DNA from 2 places in the Citroniella saccharovorans genome. Region 2 is predicted to be linked to the other one. Evidence: a T-box and tRNA genes for the amino acid it is inferred to sense, from the RefSeq annotation. Region 2 holds a T-box; the other holds one or more tRNA genes.
The links. A T-box is a leader RNA that pairs with one kind of tRNA and senses whether it is charged. The one in region 2 lies ahead of ileS (isoleucine--tRNA ligase), so its partner is inferred to be a tRNA-Ile.

Region 1: it encodes a tRNA-Ile, which carries the amino acid that the T-box ahead of ileS (isoleucine--tRNA ligase) is inferred to sense. The anticodon was not compared.

Annotation. Positions count from the first base shown of each region.
Region 1 covers NZ_JAYKOT010000003.1:1,159,925-1,170,273, forward strand. Annotated here, with positions in the region: gene VLK81_RS08155 (AI-2E family transporter) at 1-707, shown strand, start outside; gene VLK81_RS08160 (hypothetical protein) at 1,188-1,379, opposite strand; gene VLK81_RS08165 (EFR1 family ferrodoxin) at 1,577-2,335, opposite strand; tRNA gene VLK81_RS08170 (tRNA-Ile) at 2,485-2,561, opposite strand; tRNA gene VLK81_RS08175 (tRNA-Ile) at 2,574-2,650, opposite strand; tRNA gene VLK81_RS08180 (tRNA-Trp) at 2,672-2,746, opposite strand; tRNA gene VLK81_RS08185 (tRNA-Phe) at 2,763-2,838, opposite strand; tRNA gene VLK81_RS08190 (tRNA-Ser) at 2,866-2,957, opposite strand; tRNA gene VLK81_RS08195 (tRNA-Ser) at 2,967-3,055, opposite strand; tRNA gene VLK81_RS08200 (tRNA-Lys) at 3,081-3,156, opposite strand; tRNA gene VLK81_RS08205 (tRNA-Gln) at 3,165-3,241, opposite strand; tRNA gene VLK81_RS08210 (tRNA-Arg) at 3,245-3,321, opposite strand; tRNA gene VLK81_RS08215 (tRNA-Gly) at 3,325-3,398, opposite strand; tRNA gene VLK81_RS08220 (tRNA-Tyr) at 3,452-3,537, opposite strand; tRNA gene VLK81_RS08225 (tRNA-Thr) at 3,543-3,618, opposite strand; tRNA gene VLK81_RS08230 (tRNA-Val) at 3,647-3,722, opposite strand; tRNA gene VLK81_RS08235 (tRNA-Glu) at 3,758-3,832, opposite strand; tRNA gene VLK81_RS08240 (tRNA-Asp) at 3,931-4,007, opposite strand; tRNA gene VLK81_RS08245 (tRNA-Met) at 4,047-4,123, opposite strand; tRNA gene VLK81_RS08250 (tRNA-Leu) at 4,131-4,219, opposite strand; tRNA gene VLK81_RS08255 (tRNA-Asn) at 4,225-4,299, opposite strand; rRNA gene rrf (5S ribosomal RNA) at 4,331-4,447, opposite strand; rRNA gene VLK81_RS08265 (23S ribosomal RNA) at 4,501-7,387, opposite strand; tRNA gene VLK81_RS08270 (tRNA-Ala) at 7,521-7,596, opposite strand; rRNA gene VLK81_RS08275 (16S ribosomal RNA) at 7,699-9,217, opposite strand; gene VLK81_RS08280 (hypothetical protein) at 9,771-10,349, shown strand, end outside.
Region 2 covers NZ_JAYKOT010000003.1:303,043-313,391, forward strand. Annotated here, with positions in the region: gene citF (citrate lyase subunit alpha) at 1-99, opposite strand, end outside; gene VLK81_RS03975 (HpcH/HpaI aldolase/citrate lyase family protein) at 92-961, opposite strand; gene citD (citrate lyase acyl carrier protein) at 954-1,214, opposite strand; gene VLK81_RS03985 (triphosphoribosyl-dephospho-CoA synthase) at 1,211-1,972, opposite strand; partial or broken gene VLK81_RS03990 (citrate lyase holo-[acyl-carrier protein] synthase) at 2,036-2,134, opposite strand; gene VLK81_RS03995 (hypothetical protein) at 2,175-2,432, opposite strand; gene VLK81_RS04000 (hypothetical protein) at 2,413-3,399, opposite strand; gene VLK81_RS04005 (glutaredoxin family protein) at 3,476-3,715, opposite strand; gene VLK81_RS04010 (Mur ligase family protein) at 3,995-5,530, opposite strand; gene VLK81_RS04015 (BaiN/RdsA family NAD(P)/FAD-dependent oxidoreductase) at 5,700-6,914, shown strand; gene VLK81_RS04020 (NAD(P)H-dependent oxidoreductase) at 6,920-8,212, shown strand; T-box leader at 8,247-8,451, shown strand; gene ileS (isoleucine--tRNA ligase) at 8,494-10,349, shown strand, end outside.

The sequences.
Region 1 (10,349 bases), 860 kb from region 2:
CTATAATTCCAAGGCTTGGAGGTATAATAACGAGTTTATTATCTTCCATTACGACAATTATTATATCAATAATAATTTCTATCTATGTATTAATTGAAAAAGATAAATTTAAAGCCCAAATTAAAATGATTTTTTACTCTATATTTTCAGTAGAAAAATCAAATTCTTTTTTTAACCTAGCTAGTAGAATGAACGATATCATGAAGAAATTTATTTTTGCTCAAGGATTTGTGTCACTTATAGTAGGTATTTCGTTTTTTATAGTTTTAAATATAATGAAAGTAGAATATCCTGGAATATTAGCTACAATTCTTGGTTTTACTAATATGATTCCTTGGATTGGACCTTGGCTAGGAACTATACCATCAGCTATTATTATACTTTTTCAAAGTCCAATAAAAGCTCTATGGTTCTTAATAGCAGTTCTTGTGGTTCAACAAGTTAATGGAAATCTGATCTCTCCAAGAATTCATGGCGACTCACTTGGAGTTTCTGCTTTTTGGATTATTTTTTCAATATTAATAGGAAATGCACTATTTGGTTTTGTTGGAATGCTTTTAGGAATACCTGTTTTTGTAATGATCTATACTCTTATAAAAGAGGGGGTAGAAAGGAAGTTAAAAAAGAAATGTTTGCCAACAAAATCATCCTTCTACACTAGATTTCACATAGAAGAAAATTCTTCTGAAAAAGACAATATAAATTAAATTTTTTAATACTTAAATTTATATTAATCAAGATTACTTTAATATTTAAGGGAGTTTAGTTTTCTATATCTTTATGTTAAGCTATACTCCCTATTAATAACTTATATATTTGATTTTTTTAAAATAAATTGTCTTAGTTATAGAGTTTTATAGGTAATATTCGCTATTATTTTTTCTTCACGAAATTATATTTATAGATAAAAAATAGGGACAATAATACATTGCCACTCAAGTTGTTGACAAAGTAGCAAAATCCAAAAGGTAGCGCTTTATACGAAAGAAATTGTAAGAAATTTAAATTGAAATAATCCGCCCGTAAACCAAACTGTTTGAGCGTTAGTGAGTTTGCGATTTACAGGATTATGAGATTTAGAATTTTTGGGTTTCTGCAGTCGGAAAAGCGTTTTTGGATTTTGTCTACACTCTGAGGGACAATAATAAATTGTCTCTATTTTAATTTAAATTAAATAATTAAAAAGATTAAATAATATTGAATTCTTTAAGCATTTCTTCTATATCTGTACCCTTAATAAGTTTTTCAAGCTTCATCTTTAATAATGGATTAAGTGGAAGATAAGGTTTTTCTCCATCAGATAAAGCAATTATACCATTTAGTAAATATCTTAAATCATATCTTGATATATAAGCTTCAAGAAAGGCTATATTTAGCAAATCTTTCTTGTTTAATAGATTTAAAATTCTTCTTTAAAAAGAATTTTAGTATAATTCTTACTCGTAAATTAACACCATCCTCAATAATATAAAAACAATATCTAATATCTTTAGATTACTTAAAATAAAGAATATTCAAAAATCTAATTTGAGACTTTATATAATTAATTTTCTATCTCAAAAAGAAAAATATTTAATTACTTATTAAATAAATTTTTTAATAGATATCTCTTTTTACCTAAAGTCTTATTTCCATATTCAATTGCTGAAGCTGGACACTTGCATATACAAGCTGCACAATGAGTACAGTTTCCATTCCATTTTGGATAACCATTTTCATAGCTGATATTATTTAATACACATACCTTCTCGCAAAGTCCACACTTAATGCATTTTTTACTATAATAAAATTTCTTATCCTTAACTATAAATTTAAAAAATAGTGGGTTTATTAAGCCTGACTCAAATTTTCCAATAAAACCGCTATTATTCTTTGGAAAATCCTCATTATTTTTTATATATTCACTTATTTTATTTAACTTATCTTTAGATTTTAAAACAATCTCCCTATTTTTCTCATCATTATCTAAATCAAAAAGCATAAGATAGTTTTCAGGCATCTTGATCCCATATAATCCCCTAAAATTTAGACCTAATTTTTCTATATCTTTTTTTAAATATATTTCTGCATTTCCAAATGAATCTCCAAAATTTAGAATTACATATATATCAGATGAACCAGAGAATTTACACTTACCTAGATAATTCGATATGAATCTTGGAAGTCTCCAACTATATGTAGGAGCAATTAAAATAAAAGGCTTATCAGAATAAAAATCAGTTATTCTATTTTCTTTAATAAAATCAAAAAGGTTTAAAATACTATCCTCTAAAATCTTCCCTAATTCTTCTGCCAAAAATTCACTATTACCTGTTCCTGAAAAATATAAAATCATATATACTCCTTAATAAAATAAATTAATAATATTTCAAATAAAAAAAATTTCACCTTTATTATAATCCATAATAAAATAATTTTATAGTAAAACAAAAAAAACGTGCAAATAGCACGTTCATACAAAAGACTTGTATTAATAAATACTTATGGTGGGCCTTCGGGGACTCGAACCCAGGACCTACCGGTTATGAGCCGGGCGCTCTAACCAACTGAGCTAAAGGCCCATAAGAAATTTATGGTGGACCTGGGTGGACTCGAACCACCGACCTCACGCTTATCAGGCGTGCGCTCTAACCAGCTGAGCTACAGGTCCAAAATATATTAATAAAGTATGTGGCAGGGGTAGCAGGATTTGAACCCACGACATTCGGTTTTGGAGACCGACGTTCTACCACTGAACTATACCCCTCTACCAGATTGTCAAATGGTGCCCAGAGCCGGAATCGAACCAGCGACACGAGGATTTTCAGTCCTCTGCTCTACCGACTGAGCTATCTGGGCATAAGTAAATTTTCCTACTCAGCCTTATGGCGGAGAAGGAGGGATTTGAACCCTCGCATCCCTATTCGAGATCTACTCCCTTAGCAGGGGAGCCTCTTCAGCCACTTGAGTACTTCTCCCAATTTGAATGGCGGAGAGGGTGGGATTCGAACCCACGTGGGCTTGCGCCCTAACGGTTTTCAAGACCGCCCCGTTATGACCACTTCGGTACCTCTCCATTTAAAATATTATAAAATAAAAATTGGTGACCCATCCGCGATTCGAACGCGGGACACCTTGATTAAAAGTCAAGTGCTCTGCCGACTGAGCTAATGGGTCATAAAAATTGGTTGGGGTGACAGGACTCGAACCTGTGGAATGCCAGAGTCAAAGTCTGGTGCCTTACCGACTTGGCTACACCCCAATGTGGCGCACCTAAGAGGATTCGAACCTCTGACACACGGATTAGAAGTCCGTTGCTCTATCCAGCTGAGCTATAGGTGCAGATGGAGCGGGTGAAGGGAATCGAACCCTCGCAACCAGCTTGGAAGGCTGGGGCTCTACCACTGAGCTACACCCGCCTATAAAATCAGCGTGTATAAATCCATAATAAATCCCAAAGAGAAAATCAAATTGGTGGAGGAGAGTGGATTCGAACCACTGAAAGCGTAGCTAACGGATTTACAGTCCGTCCCCTTTGGCCAACTCGGGAACTCCTCCAAAAATGGAGCTGGTGGGAGGACTTGAACCCCTAACCTACTGATTACAAGTCAGTTGCTCTACCAATTGAGCTACACCAGCATAAAGACTTTCATTATTTAATTATAAATGGTGGGCGCAATAGGGCTCGAACCTATGACCCCCTGCTTGTAAGGCAGATGCTCTCCCAACTGAGCTATGCGCCCGCAGAAGCTCGATGTATTTAACCTCAAACTTCCGATGGTGACCCTACCGGGATTCGAACCCGGGATACCGCCGTGAAAGGGCGATGTCTTAACCGCTTGACCATAGGGCCTTAATATAAATTTACAAATCACTAATAGTAACAAAATACAATTAATGAATTATTAATATAATAACTATTATAAATAATAATTAACTATAATAATAAAATGGCGACCTGGATCGGGCTCGAACCGACGACCTCCAGCGTGACAGGCTGGCATTCTAACCAACTGAACTACCAGGCCAGAAAATAAATATAGTTTTTAATATTATAATAATTTTTATGGTTGCGGGAGCAGGATTTGAACCTACGACCTCCGGGTTATGAGCCCGACGAGCTACCAAACTGCTCCATCCCGCGATAATAATGGTGCCGAGAATCGGAATCGAACCGATACGGTGTTTGACCACCGCAGGATTTTAAGTCCTGTGCGTCTGCCAGTTCCGCCACCCCGGCTAAAATGGCTCCCAGGGTGGGATTCGAACCCACAGCCTATCGGTTAACAGCCGAGTGCTCCACCATTGAGCTACCTAGGATTATATCAAGGAGAAGAAAAATTCTTCTCCTGTCTGGCACCGTGCTACTCTCCCAGTTCGTTTCCAAACTAGTACCATCACCGCTCGGAGACTTAACTTCTGTGTTCGAGATGGGAACAGGTGTATCCCTCCTGCTATTAGCGCCATACATATAAACCTTAAAACTTAAGATTTAAGTATTACTTAAAGTAATACATATATCCGGTCAAGGATTCGAATTATTAGTATCAGTTAGCTGAAAATATTACTATTCTTACACCTCTGACCTATCTACCAGATTTTCTGTCTGGATTCTTAAAGAAATATCATCTTGAGGGGGGCTTCGTGCTTAGATGCTTTCAGCACTTATCCTTTCCAAACGTAGCTATTGGGCTCTGCTCCTGGCGGAACAACCCATACACCAGAGGTTTGTCCATCCCGGTCCTCTCGTACTAAGGACAGCTCCTCTCAAATTTCTTACGCCCACGACGGATAGGGACCGAACTGTCTCACGACGTTCTGAACCCAGCTCGCGTGCCTCTTTAATGGGCGAACAGCCCAACCCTTGGGACATACTCCAGCCCCAGGATGAGACGAGCCGACATCGAGGTGCCAAACACCCCCGTCGATGTGGACTCTTGGGGGGTATAAGCCTGTTATCCCCGAGGTAGCTTTTATCCGTTGAGCGATGGCCCTTCCATGCGGTACCACCGGATCACTAAGTCCGACTTTCGTCTCTGTTCCACTTGTTGGTGTCACAGTTAAGCCTGCTTTTGCCTTTGTACTCTTTGAATGATTTCCAACCATTCTGAGCAGACCTTTGAACGCCTCCGTTACTCTTTAGGAGGCGACCGCCCCAGTCAAACTGCCCAACTGACAGTGTCCCTGTACCAGATTCATGGCACCAGGTTAGAATTCAAAAGTTAAAAGAGTGGTATCCCAAGGGTGACTCCACTAAAACTGACGCCCTAGTTTCTTTGTCTCCCACTTATCCTGTACATTTAACTCCTAAATCCAATATCAGCCTGCAGTAAAGCTCTACGGGGTCTTTCCGTCCTGTCGTGGGTAATGCGCATCTTCACGCATACTACAATTTCACCGGATCCATTGTTGAGACAGTGCCCAAATCGTTACACCTTTCGTGCGGGTCGGAACTTACCCGACAAGGAATTTCGCTACCTTAGGACCGTTATAGTTACGGCCGCCGTTTACTGGGGCTTAAGTTCTAAGCTTCGCCTTGCGGCTAACTCTTCCCCTTAACCTTCCAGCACCGGGCAGGTGTCAGCACCTATACTTCATCTTTCGATTTAGCAGATACTTGTGTTTTTGGTAAACAGTCGCTTGGGCCTATTCTCTTAGGCCGAATTTTGCTTTTAAAGTAAATTCTATACAATCTTCGGCATCCCTTCTCCCTAAGTTACGGGATTATTTTGCCGAGTTCCTTAACAATGGTTCTTCCGCGCGTCTTAGGATTCTCTCCTCGCCTACCTGTGTCGGTTTGCGGTACGGGCAATTACTTACTCGATAGTGCCTTTTCTTGGCAGCCTGGAATCTACTACTTCACTACTTATTTTTCGCTCCTCATCACATCTCGGTATTTTTAGCTCTGCGGATTTGCCTACAGTGCCTACCTACTTGCTTGAACGTACTCTTCCTTCCGTACGCTTAGTATATCCTTCTGCGTCAACACTTCTCTCTAACGCTTGTAATTGGTACTGGAATTTCAACCAGTTGTCCATCGCCTACGCTTTTCAGCCTCGGCTTAGGCCCCGACTTACCCTGAGTGGACGAGCCTTGCTCAGGAAACCTTGGGCTTTCGACGGGTGAGATTCTCACTCACCTTTTTCGCTACTCATGCCAGCATTCTCTCTTGTATAGGGTCCAATTTGCCTTACGACTTATCTTCTTCCTCTATACATTGCTCCTCTACCGATTAGTTACCTAATCCCAAAGCTTCGGTAATGGATTTTAGCCCCGTGTATCTTCGGCGCATTACCACTTGACCAGTGAGCTATTACGCACTCTTTGAATGTATGGCTGCTTCTAAGCCAACATCCTGGTTGTCTGAGTAGTATTACATCCTTTTCCACTTAATCCATATTTAGGGACCTTAGCTGTTGATCTGGGTTCTTTCCCTTTTGACTATGAAGCTTATCCCACATAGTCTGACTCCTATTTATATATATCAGGTATTCGGAGTTTGATAGGCTTTGGTAACGTCTAACGCCCCTTAGCCATTCAGTGCTCTACCCCCTGTATACTTAAAATAAGGCTAGCCCTAAAGCTATTTCGAGGAGAACCAGCTATCTCCAGGTTCGATTGGCTTTTCACCCCTATCCACAAGTCATCCGATAACTTTTAAACGTTACCCGGTTCGAGCCTCCAGAGAATTTTACTTCACCTTCACTCTGCCCATGGATAGATCACCTGGTTTCGGGTCTACACCATGCAACTTATTCGCCCTATTAAGACTCGGTTTCCCTACGACTTCGTAACTTAATTACTTAATCTTGCTGCATAGCGTAACTCGCTGGCCCGTTCTACAAAAAGTACGACATCAGAGCTTATGCTCCTCTGTCTGCTTGTAAGCATAAGGTTTCAGGTTCTATTTCACTCCCCTCCGGGGTTCTTTTCACCTTTCCCTCACGGTACTTGTTCTCTATCGGTCACTAGGTAGTATTTAGCCTTAGGAGATGGTCCTCCCATGTTCACGCATGATTCCTCGTGTCGTGCGCTACTCGTTTGCTAAGTCCACTTTACTCTTTCGACTACAAGACTGTTACTTTCTTTGGTGCTTCTTCCCAAAAGCTTCGTCTAGATTTACGCTTCTCTTAGCTGGGCTCTTCCCCGTTCGCTCGCCGCTACTTAGGGAATCGATGTTTCTTTCTTTTCCTCGGGCTACTTAGATGTTTCAGTTCGCCCGGTTTAGCTCCTGTAAAGCTATTTTGTTCACTTTACGGTACTTGAAGTTTGTTCAAGTGGGTTTCCCCATTCGGATATCTGTGGTTTATCGTATATTTGCTACTACCCACAGCTTTTCGCAGCTTATCGCGTCCTTCTTCGCCTCCTAGTGCCAAGGCATCCGCCTTATGCTCTTTGTTTCTTGACCGGAAATATCTATCACTTTAATTCTATTTTCTCTTCTTTGTTTGAAGTTTCTTTACTTATATCTCTCGTTCTATTGGTTTATATTTAGTTTTTATGGTTCGGTATTTTTTTGATTTCCATCCTTAACTTACGAATGGTGGAGATGAGGAGATTCGAACTCCTGACCCCCTGCTTGCAAGGCAGGTGCTCTCCCAACTGAGCTACACCCCCAAATAATAAATAATGGAGATTAAACTCAAAAAAATAAGAATTAAATCATTTTGAATTTTTTCAATTAATAGAAGTACTTTGACGGAACACATACATCCTTAGAAAGGAGGTGATCCAGCCGCACCTTCCGATACGGCTACCTTGTTACGACTTCACCCCAGTCATTAGCCCTACCTTCGGCACCTGCCGTGAAGCTCAGTGACTTCGGGTATTTCTAACTCCCATGGTGTGACGGGCGGTGTGTACAAGACCCGGGAACGCATTCACCGCAGCATTCTGATCTGCGATTACTAGCAACTCCGACTTCATGCACTCGAGTTGCAGAGTGCAATCCGAACTGGGATCGGCTTTATGAGATTCGCTTAATATCGCTATCTTGCTTCCCTTTGTTCCGACCATTGTAGCACGTGTGTAGCCCAGGACATAAAGGGCATGATGATTTGACGTCATCCCCACCTTCCTCCGGTTTGTCACCGGCAGTCTACTTAGAGTCCTCACCCGTAGTGTTAGTAACTAAGTATAGGGGTTGCGCTCGTTGCGGGACTTAACCCAACATCTCACGACACGAGCTGACGACAACCATGCACCACCTGTATGGCTGCTCCGAAGAGGGCACGTATCTCTACGTGTTTCACCCATATGTCAAGCCCTGGTAAGGTTCTTCGCGTTGCCTCGAATTAAACCACATGCTCCGCTGCTTGTGCGGGTCCCCGTCAATTCCTTTGAGTTTCACACTTGCGTGCGTACTCCCCAGGCGGAATGCTTAATGTGTTAACTGCGGCACCGAGGTTTGACCCCCAATACCTAGCATTCATCGTTTACGGCGTGGACTACCAGGGTATCTAATCCTGTTTGCTCCCCACGCTTTCGTACCTCAGCGTCAGTTTGTGTCCAGAAAGTCGCCTTCGCCACCGGTATTCCTCCTAATATCTACGCATTTCACCGCTACACTAGGAATTCCACTTTCCTCTCCACTACTCAAGTCTACTAGTTTCAACTGCTTAATAGGGTTGAGCCCTACGATTTCACAGATGACTTGATAGACCGCCTACGTACCCTTTACGCCCAATAATTCCGGACAACGCTCGCCCCATACGTATTACCGCGGCTGCTGGCACGTATTTAGCCGGGCTTCCTCCTAAAGTACTGTCATTATCTTCCTTTAGGACAGAGCTTTACAATCCGAAGACCTTCTTCGCTCACGCGGCGTCGCTGCATCAGGGTTGCCCCCATTGTGCAATATTCCCCACTGCTGCCTCCCGTAGGAGTTTGGACCGTGTCTCAGTTCCAATGTGACCGTTCACCCTCTCAGGCCGGTTACCCATCGTCGCCTTGGTGAGCTTTTATCTCACCAACTAGCTAATGGGACGCGAGCCCATCTTACACCGATAAATCTTTGATATTTATTTCATGCGAATTAAATATTTCATAAGGTATTAATCCCGGTTTCCCGAGGCTATCCCTTTGTGTAAGGCAGGTTGCTCACGCGTTACTCACCCGTCCGCCACTTTCCATTTGATCTATTCGACCGAAGTTTCATTTCTCAAATTTCTCGTTCGACTTGCATGTGTTAGGCACGCCGCCAGCGTTCGTCCTGAGCCAGGATCAAACTCTCAATAAAAAGTTTGATTCTAGCTTAAACATTTAAATTATTTTTCGTACGTTTCCTCAAAGTACTTCTTTAATTGTTTGGTTCATTGCCGCCTCTCTTGAGGTGCCTAATTAGTATATCAGGCTTTTTTCCTTTTGTCAACACTTTTTGAAAAGTTTTTTTATCTTTTTTTATTTTGCGTTAACTTGGATTTTACTTCAAGTAGAAGCAACTTTTATATTGTATCACCTTTGTTTTATTATGTCAATACTTTTTGAAAAAAATTTTTTGACTTTAATTTGCATTTCGCGATACAACTTTTTCAGTTTATCATCTTTCTCTATGCTTGTCAAGTCTTTTTTTTCTTTTTTTAAAATTTTTATTTAGTATTAACTTAGATTTTTCTTTTCCAAAGGGAACTTCTATATATTACCAATATTTTTTTTATTAGTCAATACTTTTTTTGAATTTTTTTCATATTAGTTTTTTATTTATATTTTTTTTAAATTATTCACTTTTTACTTTTTTATATTTTATATTATATGGTATAATTGAATATATAATTTATCTTTGGAGGGATTTAATGAATAAAAAGCTAAGTTACATATTTATTTCTTCTATTTTATTATCTATTATACTTACATCTGTTTATTATTCTTTTTTTTATAAACTTCCTAATGGTGATAATGTTAATGAAGAACTTAATAAGTTTAATACTTACACCTCTAATAATATTAGTGATGAAGGTTTTTCAGAAATTAAGCAATCAGAGAATGTAAATACTAAAGAAAATTTTCTAGATCTTTCTAATTTAAAGGCTGATTTTTATGATATAGAATTTATTGGAAGTGGTTTTTTTTCTATAAGTGATAATGATAATCTTATTTCTTATGAAACTTTTGAAGATAATTTTATCTATCGAGCTTATATTGATCCAACTTACAAGTTTTTTGTTTCCAATAATGTAAAAGTTTTATTTAATGATAAACTTGATTCTTCTAAAATTATTAATGGCTACAATTTTGTTAATGAACCTTTTTATAACTCTTTTATTCCCAAGGATATATTTTCTGATATGGCAAGGCTAGATTTTTTTAAAAATGGTAAACTTATTGAAGAAATTAGCTTAAGTAAAAGTGATGAATCTTCTATAAAAGTCTTT
Region 2 (10,349 bases):
CGATTTATCTTTACTGCACTCATATTCCATAAATTTTTGGTTTTTAAAAGCACCTTCATAAGGTCTTTCTAAAACTTCTCTTTTTAGACTATTAAGCATTTAAAAGCCCCCATTTCTTAGCGTTATTAATTGTATTTTCCGCTCTTTTGATAACTGGTAGGTCAACCATTTTTCCCTTATATGAGAACACACCCAGACCTTCTTTTTTAGCTTCATCAGCTTTTTGCAAGATAGCACTTGCTTCTTCAATTTCTTCTTCAGTAGGGGATAGAACCTTATGAACATATTCAACTTGCCTTGGGTTTATAAGAAGTCTTCCAGAAAGTCCAATACTTTTTGCAAAAGTTGTGTCTTTGATAAGTCCATCAAAGTCTTCTACATCTGTGTAAGGAGTATCTATAGAGTCAACTTCAAAAGCTTTAGCACAAGTTGCAAGGGTAAATCTTGCAAATTCAATTTCCTTATTGGATTTAGTTCTTTCTACTCCCATATTACTTGAATAATCCTCAGCTCCCAATATTAATCCAACAAAAAGTTTTGAGGCTTTGCAAATATTAACTATATCCATAATTCCCATTGCAGTTTCAATAAGTAGCATTGTTTTGATTTCTTTTTCAATTGAAGCTTCTTTTCTTATCTCTTCAATTCTATTTTCTAAACAAGTAACAGATTCAACAGAAGCTTTTGGGATTACAATTATATCAGGCTGAGCCTTTACAATTTCATTTAGGTCGTCTTCCCAATAAGGAGAGTCCATGGGATTAACTCTAACTGCTATTTCTTGTCCCTTAAATTCAAAAGTATTTAAGGCATTTCTAACTAATATTCTAGCAGAATCTTTTTCATCTAAGCTGACAGCATCTTCTAGGTCAAAAACAGCTGTATCAGCACCTAAAACATCGCTTGAAAAAAGCATTCCTGGATTATTTCCAGGCATAAAAAGAAGTGTTCTTCTACTCATTTGATCTTTTCACCGCCGTTTCTATTCTAGCTCTTATAGTAAAATCTAAAGCACCCTTGTCTTCAATAATAACTTTTCCCTTTTGAACCTTAAGTTCTTTTAGCATACCTTCAGCAACTTCTCTTATAATATGACCAAATTCTTTCATAACAGAGCTTTGGATTTCAATTTTTAAATCATTATCTGGAAAAACTCTGACAAGACAGTCATTAGATTGAAGAGAACCGCTAGCCGCTTCTTTTTCAATATTCACAGTAAAACCTCCTTAAAATTTTTATAGTTAAATCTCAATAGTTTGTAAAATATAAATATGCTGACAAGGTCGCAACTTCCACCAGCAGATATATTATTTTTTAGACAAAAATTTTCTAAATAATCTAGCGTAATTTCTCCTAATAGATAGCTTGATATTTTTTTCTTAAAGCTTAAGTAAAACTCATATCCTCGTCTATTAATAATATTCGTATCTTCAGAGTAATTACAAAGCAAAAGAAAAGCCTTATCTAAATTATTTTCTTCCAAATCGAGATTGTATGGGAAATCGTAGGCTTTTAAAGCCTCACCTCTGGCTCCAAGAACCTTATTTTTATTATACCTCATATAGCTTTTATTACAAGGATTATAAAAGTCCTTGTCAAAAGAAAATCTAGCTAAATACTTTATTCTATCTCTTGATTCTTCCAAAGAATTTTCTTGAAGAATAGAAGCTAAAATTAAAAGAAAGTGGAATATCATACCCTTGTGAGTATTTGCTCCATTTGTTATATTTAGCATTTTATTTTCCATTTCAATACCTAATTTTTTAAGAGAATTAAAATCATTATAATTTATTTCTTTTATTCTAAGAAACTCCTTACTTAAAAAATCAAGGGAAGAAAAGAAAGTAAATATATCCATATCACTATGTGAACCGCAAGTAGTAGGGTTAACGGTTCCTAAAGATATATTTCTCATAAGTTCATTTAAAAGGCAAAATTCAATTAATCTGATTCTTTCATCTTTTGTAAAAATATATTTTTGGACTTTATTTTTAAAAGCCTTATCAAATTCTTCCTTACTATGTTTTAAAGATCTAGAGCAGTATTTTGCTGGAGAATCACATATAATACACTTTCTCATCCCAAGCCCAAGCTCAGACCTAGATATTTCTCTAAGATCTTTACTTATAATATCTAGGTCTGAAAGCCTACCAAGTGGATGATTTTCTTCTAAGTCAACTAAAGTTTTTTTTAAGGTCTAGGAGATGCGTCTTATCATCTATTTCAAATATAAAAATTAATCCCTCACTATCAAACTCTATAATTGGTCTTTTAAAATTATCTTTTAATTCATTATAGAAGATATATGATACATAATTTGAATAGAGATTTCTTTTTTCTTCTCCCATTACATTTGCCTTTATTGAAAGAATATTCTTGCCAATTTTTTTGTATAAGTTATATCTTTTTTCTCTAAGGTCTAAAATGTTCATTTCTATACTCTCGCAATATATCTATCGTAATATCCGAAAGATAATCTTTCATTTCATCAAATTTTGCATTTTTATAAAGAAGTCTAACCGTTGAAGCTGATATAAGTCCTCTATTATTTTCAAGTCTTGGAATTATTTCAACCTTAATTTTTTCCCCTAAAATACTTTTTAGAGTTTCATTATATATTTTAGTTGAAGGATCTATTGGTTCCTCTCCCAAATACCTAGCGTTAATTCCAATTGAATCAACAAAGTAATCTCTAAAAATTTTACTATCGATTATAGCATGATCCTTATTTATAAGATTTTTTTCTTTTAGAAAATAGGATGGGAAAGTAGAGCTTGAAATAATAAAATCTCCTGAATCTACAAGATATACATTTTTATATTTTTTTAAATTTGCAAGCGCAATTTTTTTCCTTAAAGCAAATGGGAAGTAAGACTCATCATTTTCTACTAAAAAAACTATAAGCCTATCTGAATTTTCAAGAGCTTTTTTAACTAAATATTCGTGTCCATTTGTAAAAGGATTTGCATTCATAACAATTGAACTATAGGGAGGATTATTAAAATCAGCCATGTTTTTAATTTGACTTTCAACTTCTACTTCAGTTCTAACAAGTAGAGTAGACTTTTCTGCACTAGCTAGTTTAATAAAATTAAAAGACTTAAACATATCCTCATAAGCTTTTTTTGTAAATACAAAAATATTTTTATAATTTAATTTTTGCATATCTTTTATAAGAATACTTAAAAGCTTATCAAAAAGGTTAAGATAAGAATAGTTACTGTCTGCTGTAAAAAGTTTTAAAGTATTTTTATAATAACCAGCACTAGCTATTATTTTTTCATCTTCATAGGCTAGGTAAAGCTTATCAAAAGAGTCTAAGTCAAGATTATAACTTTTAAAATAACTTTCAAGTTTATTTAAATTTTTATCATTTTTTATAAATTTTTCTATATACATATATCATACCTCTAATAGATATTATAACAGAACAAATAAAAAAAGATGGTAAAATACCATCTTTAAAATATCTTATTTATTTAACTAGATTTTCTTTTAAATAATCTATAATATCACTAGATTCATACATTGCCTTACCTTCAATTAATAGGCAAGGAACTTGATTTTTACCGCCCTTTTCAATAAGCTCATTCTTTATCGACTCATTTTCATCTATATTTCTCATTTCAATATCAATTCCATTTTTGCCCATGAATCTTTGAACTTTTTTGCAGTAAGGGCAAGTTGGCTTGTAATATAAGATTAAATTTTCCATTAAAAAATCACTCCTTAATTATTGAATTAATCACTCACTTATATTTGTACCCTATTTTAAAAAATTCAAACAAATATAAAATATTACAGAATTGTTAGACGATTGTAATAATATTGTAACTAATTTTATAGTGATTTTGGGTATAATAATAATAGATCAAATGAATGGAAAGCATTTGTTCATCCTCCCAAATTGTACAAGGCGCCATTCTTTAGATAAGCTACCAGTAAAAAGGTAGCTTTTTTATTTGAAATAATTATTTATTTATGAAATAAGAGGTTAGTCCCAACCGCAAATCCTATTTTTAATAGGTTCAAGAATACTTTCATCTTTTGAGCCATCTCTTTTGTATATTTCTTCTAATAAAAATCTTGCTCCGTGGTCAATTCCCTGACAACCTGCTAGGAGAATAAGGTCACCTTCACCAGCAATTTTTAAAACATCATCAAGAGCATCTCTTAAATTTTCTCTAAGATCATATTCCATACCAGCTTCTTCCATCTTTCTTTCAAAAATTTCAAGTTCAGCATCTGATACATAGTCATGTTTCTTAGTAGTATCTCTTGAAAGACTGGCAATTATTTTATCAAAATGAATTTTATCCTTCCATTTAATAATAGTATTTACATTTTCTTCATTGACAGTTACCCCTCTATTTCCTCGAATTGCATAGACCATATATAAATTTTTATATTTCATCATTTCTAATGAAGCAAGGGTCATATTAATATTTCCTATATTTGCAAAATGGTCATCAAGGACCATAAATTCTCTATTGTAGACAAGTTGAAATCTTCTCTCAATTCCCATATAAGACTCAATACCTTTTATAATAGTATCAAGATCTATATTTAAACAAAGAGCCATTGAGATAGCTGAAAGGGCATTAACTATTGAGTGGTAGCCGAAAACTGAAAGCTTAACTTGTTTTACTATATCTTTATATACTTTATCTTCAAATTTTAAATTCTTAATGTTTAAATTAAATTTTGCAAAACCGCTAGAAAGATCAATATCACTTGCATATATATCAGCAGCTGGATCATAAATGTCAGAGTAAGTTACAAGAATACCTTTTGTTTCATTAACTAGTGTTTTTACATATTTATCATTAATATTTAATATAACATAAGTATCTTTATCAGCATTTGTAATGAGCTTTTTCTTTTCAGAAAAATATTTTTCAAAAGATCCATGCTGATCAATATGTTCTCTAGTAATGTTATTCATACATACAACTTTAAATTTAGTTCCATAAGTCCTAAACATTTCCTGTGCTATTGAAGATACTTCCATGATAACGGTATTTAAACCAGCTTCTTTCATCTCTTCAAATAAAGCTTGAAGTTCAAGCGACTCAGGAGTAGTTAACTTTGATGCAATTTCTTTTCCCTTTATTTTATATTTTATAGTTCCAATTAGTCCAGTTTCTTTTTTTAAATCAAGAATAGACTTTAGCATCATAGAAGTAGAAGTTTTTCCATTTGAAGCTGTTATCCCAATTATTTCCATGTCTTTAGATGGATGTTTAAAAAAATTACCACTTATTATTGCAAGTGCTTTTCTATTATTTTCTGTTTTATAAGTTGGAAGATTTTTATTTATATCCTTAGTAACTAGTAGGGCTACTGCTCCATTATTAATTGCAGAATCAATAAAGTCATGTCCATCAAGATCTAAACCTTCTATAGCTACAAATAAGTATCCTTCTTTTACTTTTCTAGAATCATAGGCAATACCTTTTATATCAAGTTCCAAATTTTCATTTTTCCTGTCAATTATTTCAAGTCCATCAAATAAGTCTTTTATTAACATTTTTCATCTCCATAATTTTATTTTCTTTTATCTATTATATCAATATTTCAAATATATTAAAATGGTTTGCCACTATTCAAAAAATATATATTGCAAATCAATAAAAAAAGCTTTTATTTTGATTAATTTTATGGTAGAATTAATAAAGAATAGATAATTAGGAGAGAGTATGAAGGAAGTAGTAGTAATTGGAGCTGGACCAAGTGGATTAATTTTGAGTAATAGCTTGGCTGGAGAAAAATTTAAAGTTAGTATAATAGATCAAAATAGCAAGATTGGGAAAAAGTTACTTACAACTGGATCAGGAACTTGTAATTTTACTAATTTAAATATGAGTCCTGAAAGATATCATGGAGAAAATAATAGATTTATTTATTCGACTCTTGCAGAGTATAGTCCAGATGATCTTATTAATTTTTTTGGGGAAAATGGAATATTGACGATTAGAAAAGAAGATGGTAGATGCTATCCAAGAACTTTAGAGTCTAGAACTTTTACAAATTTCTTTGAAGCAGAAATCAAAAGAAAAAATATAAATCTATATTTGGAGGAAAAAGTTTTAGATATAAAATACCATGATTCATTTGAAGTAGTTACAGATAAAAGAACATTTTTACCAGATATTTTAATTATAGCAAGTGGTGGAAAAACTTATAAGAATTTAGGTAGCGATGGATCAATGTTTGCCATTATAGATAAACTTGGTCATAGGCTAACAAAATTTTCTCCAGCAATTTGTAGAATTAGTCTTTTTGGAGATTTTTTCAAAAAAGTTAAGGGAACTAGATTTTTCTCTAATTTATCTCTTTTTGAAAATGATAAAAAGCTTAAGTCTTATTATGACGAAATACTTTTTACAGATTATGGAATTTCTGGACCAGCTGTCCTTCAGCTTTCTTCTTATGCACTAGATATTTTAAATTCAAATAAAGATGCCTATTTTTCTATAGACTTTTTAAGTGAATTTAGCTTTGAGGAATGCTTAAATTTATTTTCTTATGAATTTTATAAAGAAGTAAAATTTACACTAAGGACTAATTTGGCATCTAAAATAAAAATAAGTTTAGTAGATGCTTTATTTGATGAGGATTTTCTAAAAAGATATACCAATACTTTTTCAATCGAAGAGATTAAAAGTATTATTGATAGACTTAAAAATTTTAAATTAAAAATAAAAGGATATAAGGATTTTGATAAGGCTCAGGTTACAAGAGGTGGGGTTGATACAAGAGAAATTAATCCAAAAACTTATGAGTCAAAAATTATTAAAAATTTATATTTTGTTGGTGAAGTTTTAGATATTGACGGAGACTGTGGAGGATTTAATCTACACTTTGCATTTTCTAGTGGACTAAAGGCAGCAAAAGCTATTTTAGGAGAGTGAAAATAATGTTTAGAATGAAAAGAAAGTTAGAAGAATTAAATAAAAGCGGGAAAAAGATAAGAGTAGAACTTGTAGGAATTGGGAAAATGGGCAGGGGTCTTATTAATCAAATGGCTACAATTTCTGGAATGAGACCTTCAATTTGTGTAGATGAAAAACCTCAAAAGGCTATAGATGCTCTTATAGCAGCTGGAGTAAGTAGTGAAAATATTATATTTACAAATTCAAAATCCAAGGCTTTAGAAGCTTTAGAAAAAGATAAATTTATTGTAAGTGAAGATTATTCTATTGGACTTGAACTTGAAAAAATTGACGCTTTTGTTGATGCTACAGGTAATCCTCCCTTTGGTGCAAAACTAGCATTTGATGCAATTAATAATAAAAAACATATTATTATGCTCAATGTAGAAACTGATGCTGTAGTTGGACCAATACTTTACAAAATGGCTAGAGAAAATGGAGTAATATATACTGGAACAAAGGGAGACGAGCCTGGAGCAATTTTAGAACTAGCAGACTTTGCAGTTGGTTCTGGATTTGAACTTCTTGTAGCAGGAAAGGGGAAGAATAATCCACTAAATAATTATATAACCGAGGATGAGGTATATGAAGAAGCTGTGTCAAAAGGACTTTATCCAAAAATGTTAACCTCTTTTATCGACGGAACTAACACTATGATTGAACTTACTGCGGTTTCTAACGCTTTAGGATTTACTCCTGATATAATTGGCTGTCATGGAATAAAAACAGATCCAAAAAATATTTCTAAACAGTTTAGTCTCAAAACTGAGGGCGGAGTTTTAGAAAATTATAAGATTGTTGATTTTGCATTTGGAATGGCTCCGGGAGTTTTTGTAATAGTTACTTCTGAAAAAAAAGAAGTGAAGGATTTAATGAAATATTTAAATATGGGTGAGGGACCAAATTATCTTCTTTATAGACCATATCATTTAACTAGCCTTGAAACCCCTATTACAATTTATGATGCAGTTGTTGAAAATGAGGCTACAATTGTACCAGAAAAAGGACAAATTAGCGATGTAATTACCGTTGCTAAAAAAAATCTTCTTGGAGGAGATCTTCTTGATGGAATGGGCTCCAAAGATGTTTTTGGTAAAATAATTTCTCATAAAGATCAAGAATTAAAAAATCTTCTTCCAATTTGTCTAATAAATAAAAATACAAAATTGAAAAAATCTATAAAAAAAGATTCACTTATAACATTAGATGATGTTATTTTAGATGAAAGTGAGATTATTTTTAAGCTTCGCAAGGAGCAAGAAAGACTTGGCTTATAGTTTGACATTTTATAATAATTCTTATAGAATATGAGTACAAGCAATAATGAGGAAGAGTAGGTAATTTAAATCTACACAGAGAAAAGGATTAGCTGAGAACCTTTTAGATTTACTTTACTGAAGATCACCCTTTAGCTCCATGTGAAAGCATGTGCGCAATTAAACTGCGTTATGTTTATTAAGTGGTAGGGCTTATGCCCTGCAAGAGGTGTGGTACCGCGATTTTTTTCGTCCCTTGTTATAGGGACTTTTTTTATATTTAAAATTAAAGAGGAGAAAATATGAAATTTAAAGAATTATCTAAAAAAACTGTTAGAGATAGGGAGATAGAAATCTCTAAGTATTGGAAGGACATTGATTTACTTCATCTTTCTGTTGAAGAAAGGGACAAGGCAAATAATTACGTCTTTTTTGATGGACCACCAACTGCAAATGGTAAGCCAGGAATACATCATGTTATATCTAGAACTTTAAAAGATGCTACTTGTAGATACAAGACTATGAAGGGCTTCAGGGTTAAGAGAAAAGCGGGATGGGATACTCATGGCCTACCTGTAGAAATTGAAGTTGAAAAAAAACTTGGCCTTCATAATAAAAAAGAAATTGAAGAATATGGAGTGGAAGCATTCAACAAGGAATGTAAAGACTCAGTATTTACTTATGAAAAAAAATGGAGAGAAATGTCAGATAGAATGGCTTTTCTTGCCGATATGGACAATCCTTATATAACTCTTCAAAATGATTATATAGAAAGTGTTTGGAATTTACTTGATGGAATGTTTAAAAAGGGCTTAGTGTATGAGGGAGCAAAAATCCTTCCTTACTGCCCAAGATGCGGAACTGGACTTGCATCCCATGAAGTTGCTCAAGGTTATCAGCTAGATAAAATAACTTCTGTTTATGTAAAGTTCAAGATTAAAGATAAAAATGAATATTTTCTAGCTTGGACTACAACTCCTTGGACTCTTCCAAGTAACATTGCTCTTTCAGTTGGACCAGAAATTGAATATTCTAGGGTAATTTTCAAAGATGAAATTTTAATATTAGCAAAAGAAAAAGTTTCAGAACTTTTAGGAGAAGAAGCAGAAATTTTAGAAAGTTTCAAAGGTAGTGAACTTGAATATGTGGAATATGAACAGTTAATTCCTTATATAGAAGTTAAAGATAAAGCTTTTTATGTTACATTAGCTGATTATGTTACTATTTCAGATGGTACAGGAATTGTTCACTCAGCTGCTGCATTTGGAGAAGATGACTATAAGGTTGCTAGAAAATATAATCTACCTATAATAAATCCAGTTGATGAAGAGGGTAAATTCACAGAAACTCCTTGGAAGGGTAAGTTTGTTATGGACTGCGACCCTTCTATTATTGACTATCTAAAGGAAAATAATAAATTATTTAGAAAACAAAAAATTGAACACAATTATCCACATTGCTGGAGATGTAAAACTCCATTAATTTATTATTCAAAACCTTCCTGGTATATTGAAGTAACTAAGTATAAAGATAAATTAATTGAAGAAAATAATAAGGTTAATTGGTATCCAGATTTTGTAGGTAAAAAGAGATTTGGAAATTGGCTTGAAAATCTTAATGACTGGGCGATTACACGTTCTAGGTATTGGGGAACTCCATTCCCAGTTTGGAAGTGTGAAGAGTGTAATCACACTGAATCAGTTGGTTCAATAAAAGAGCTTAGGGAAAGAGCTATAGAAGATGTAGCTGAAGATATAGAACTACATAGACCTTATGTAGATGATATACATTTTACCTGCAAAGAGTGCGGCGGCAGAATGACAAGAGAAAAAGATGTTATTGACGTTTGGTTTGACTCTGGGGCTATGCCTTTTGCTCAAAGACACTGGCCATTTGGAGATGAAAAAGAATTTGAAGAAAGCTATCCAGCAGATTTTATAAATGAAGGTATAGATCAAACTAGAGGATGGTTTTATTCTTTACTTGCTATTTCTGTTTTAACAAAGGGTATAGCTCCATATAAAAATGTACTTGTTAATGACTTAATTCTAGACAAGGAAGGGAAAAAGATGTCTAAGTCTAGAGGTAACACTCTTAATCCTATAGAGCTTTTTGATGAATATGGGGCAGATGCAGTAAGATATTACTCAGTTTATGT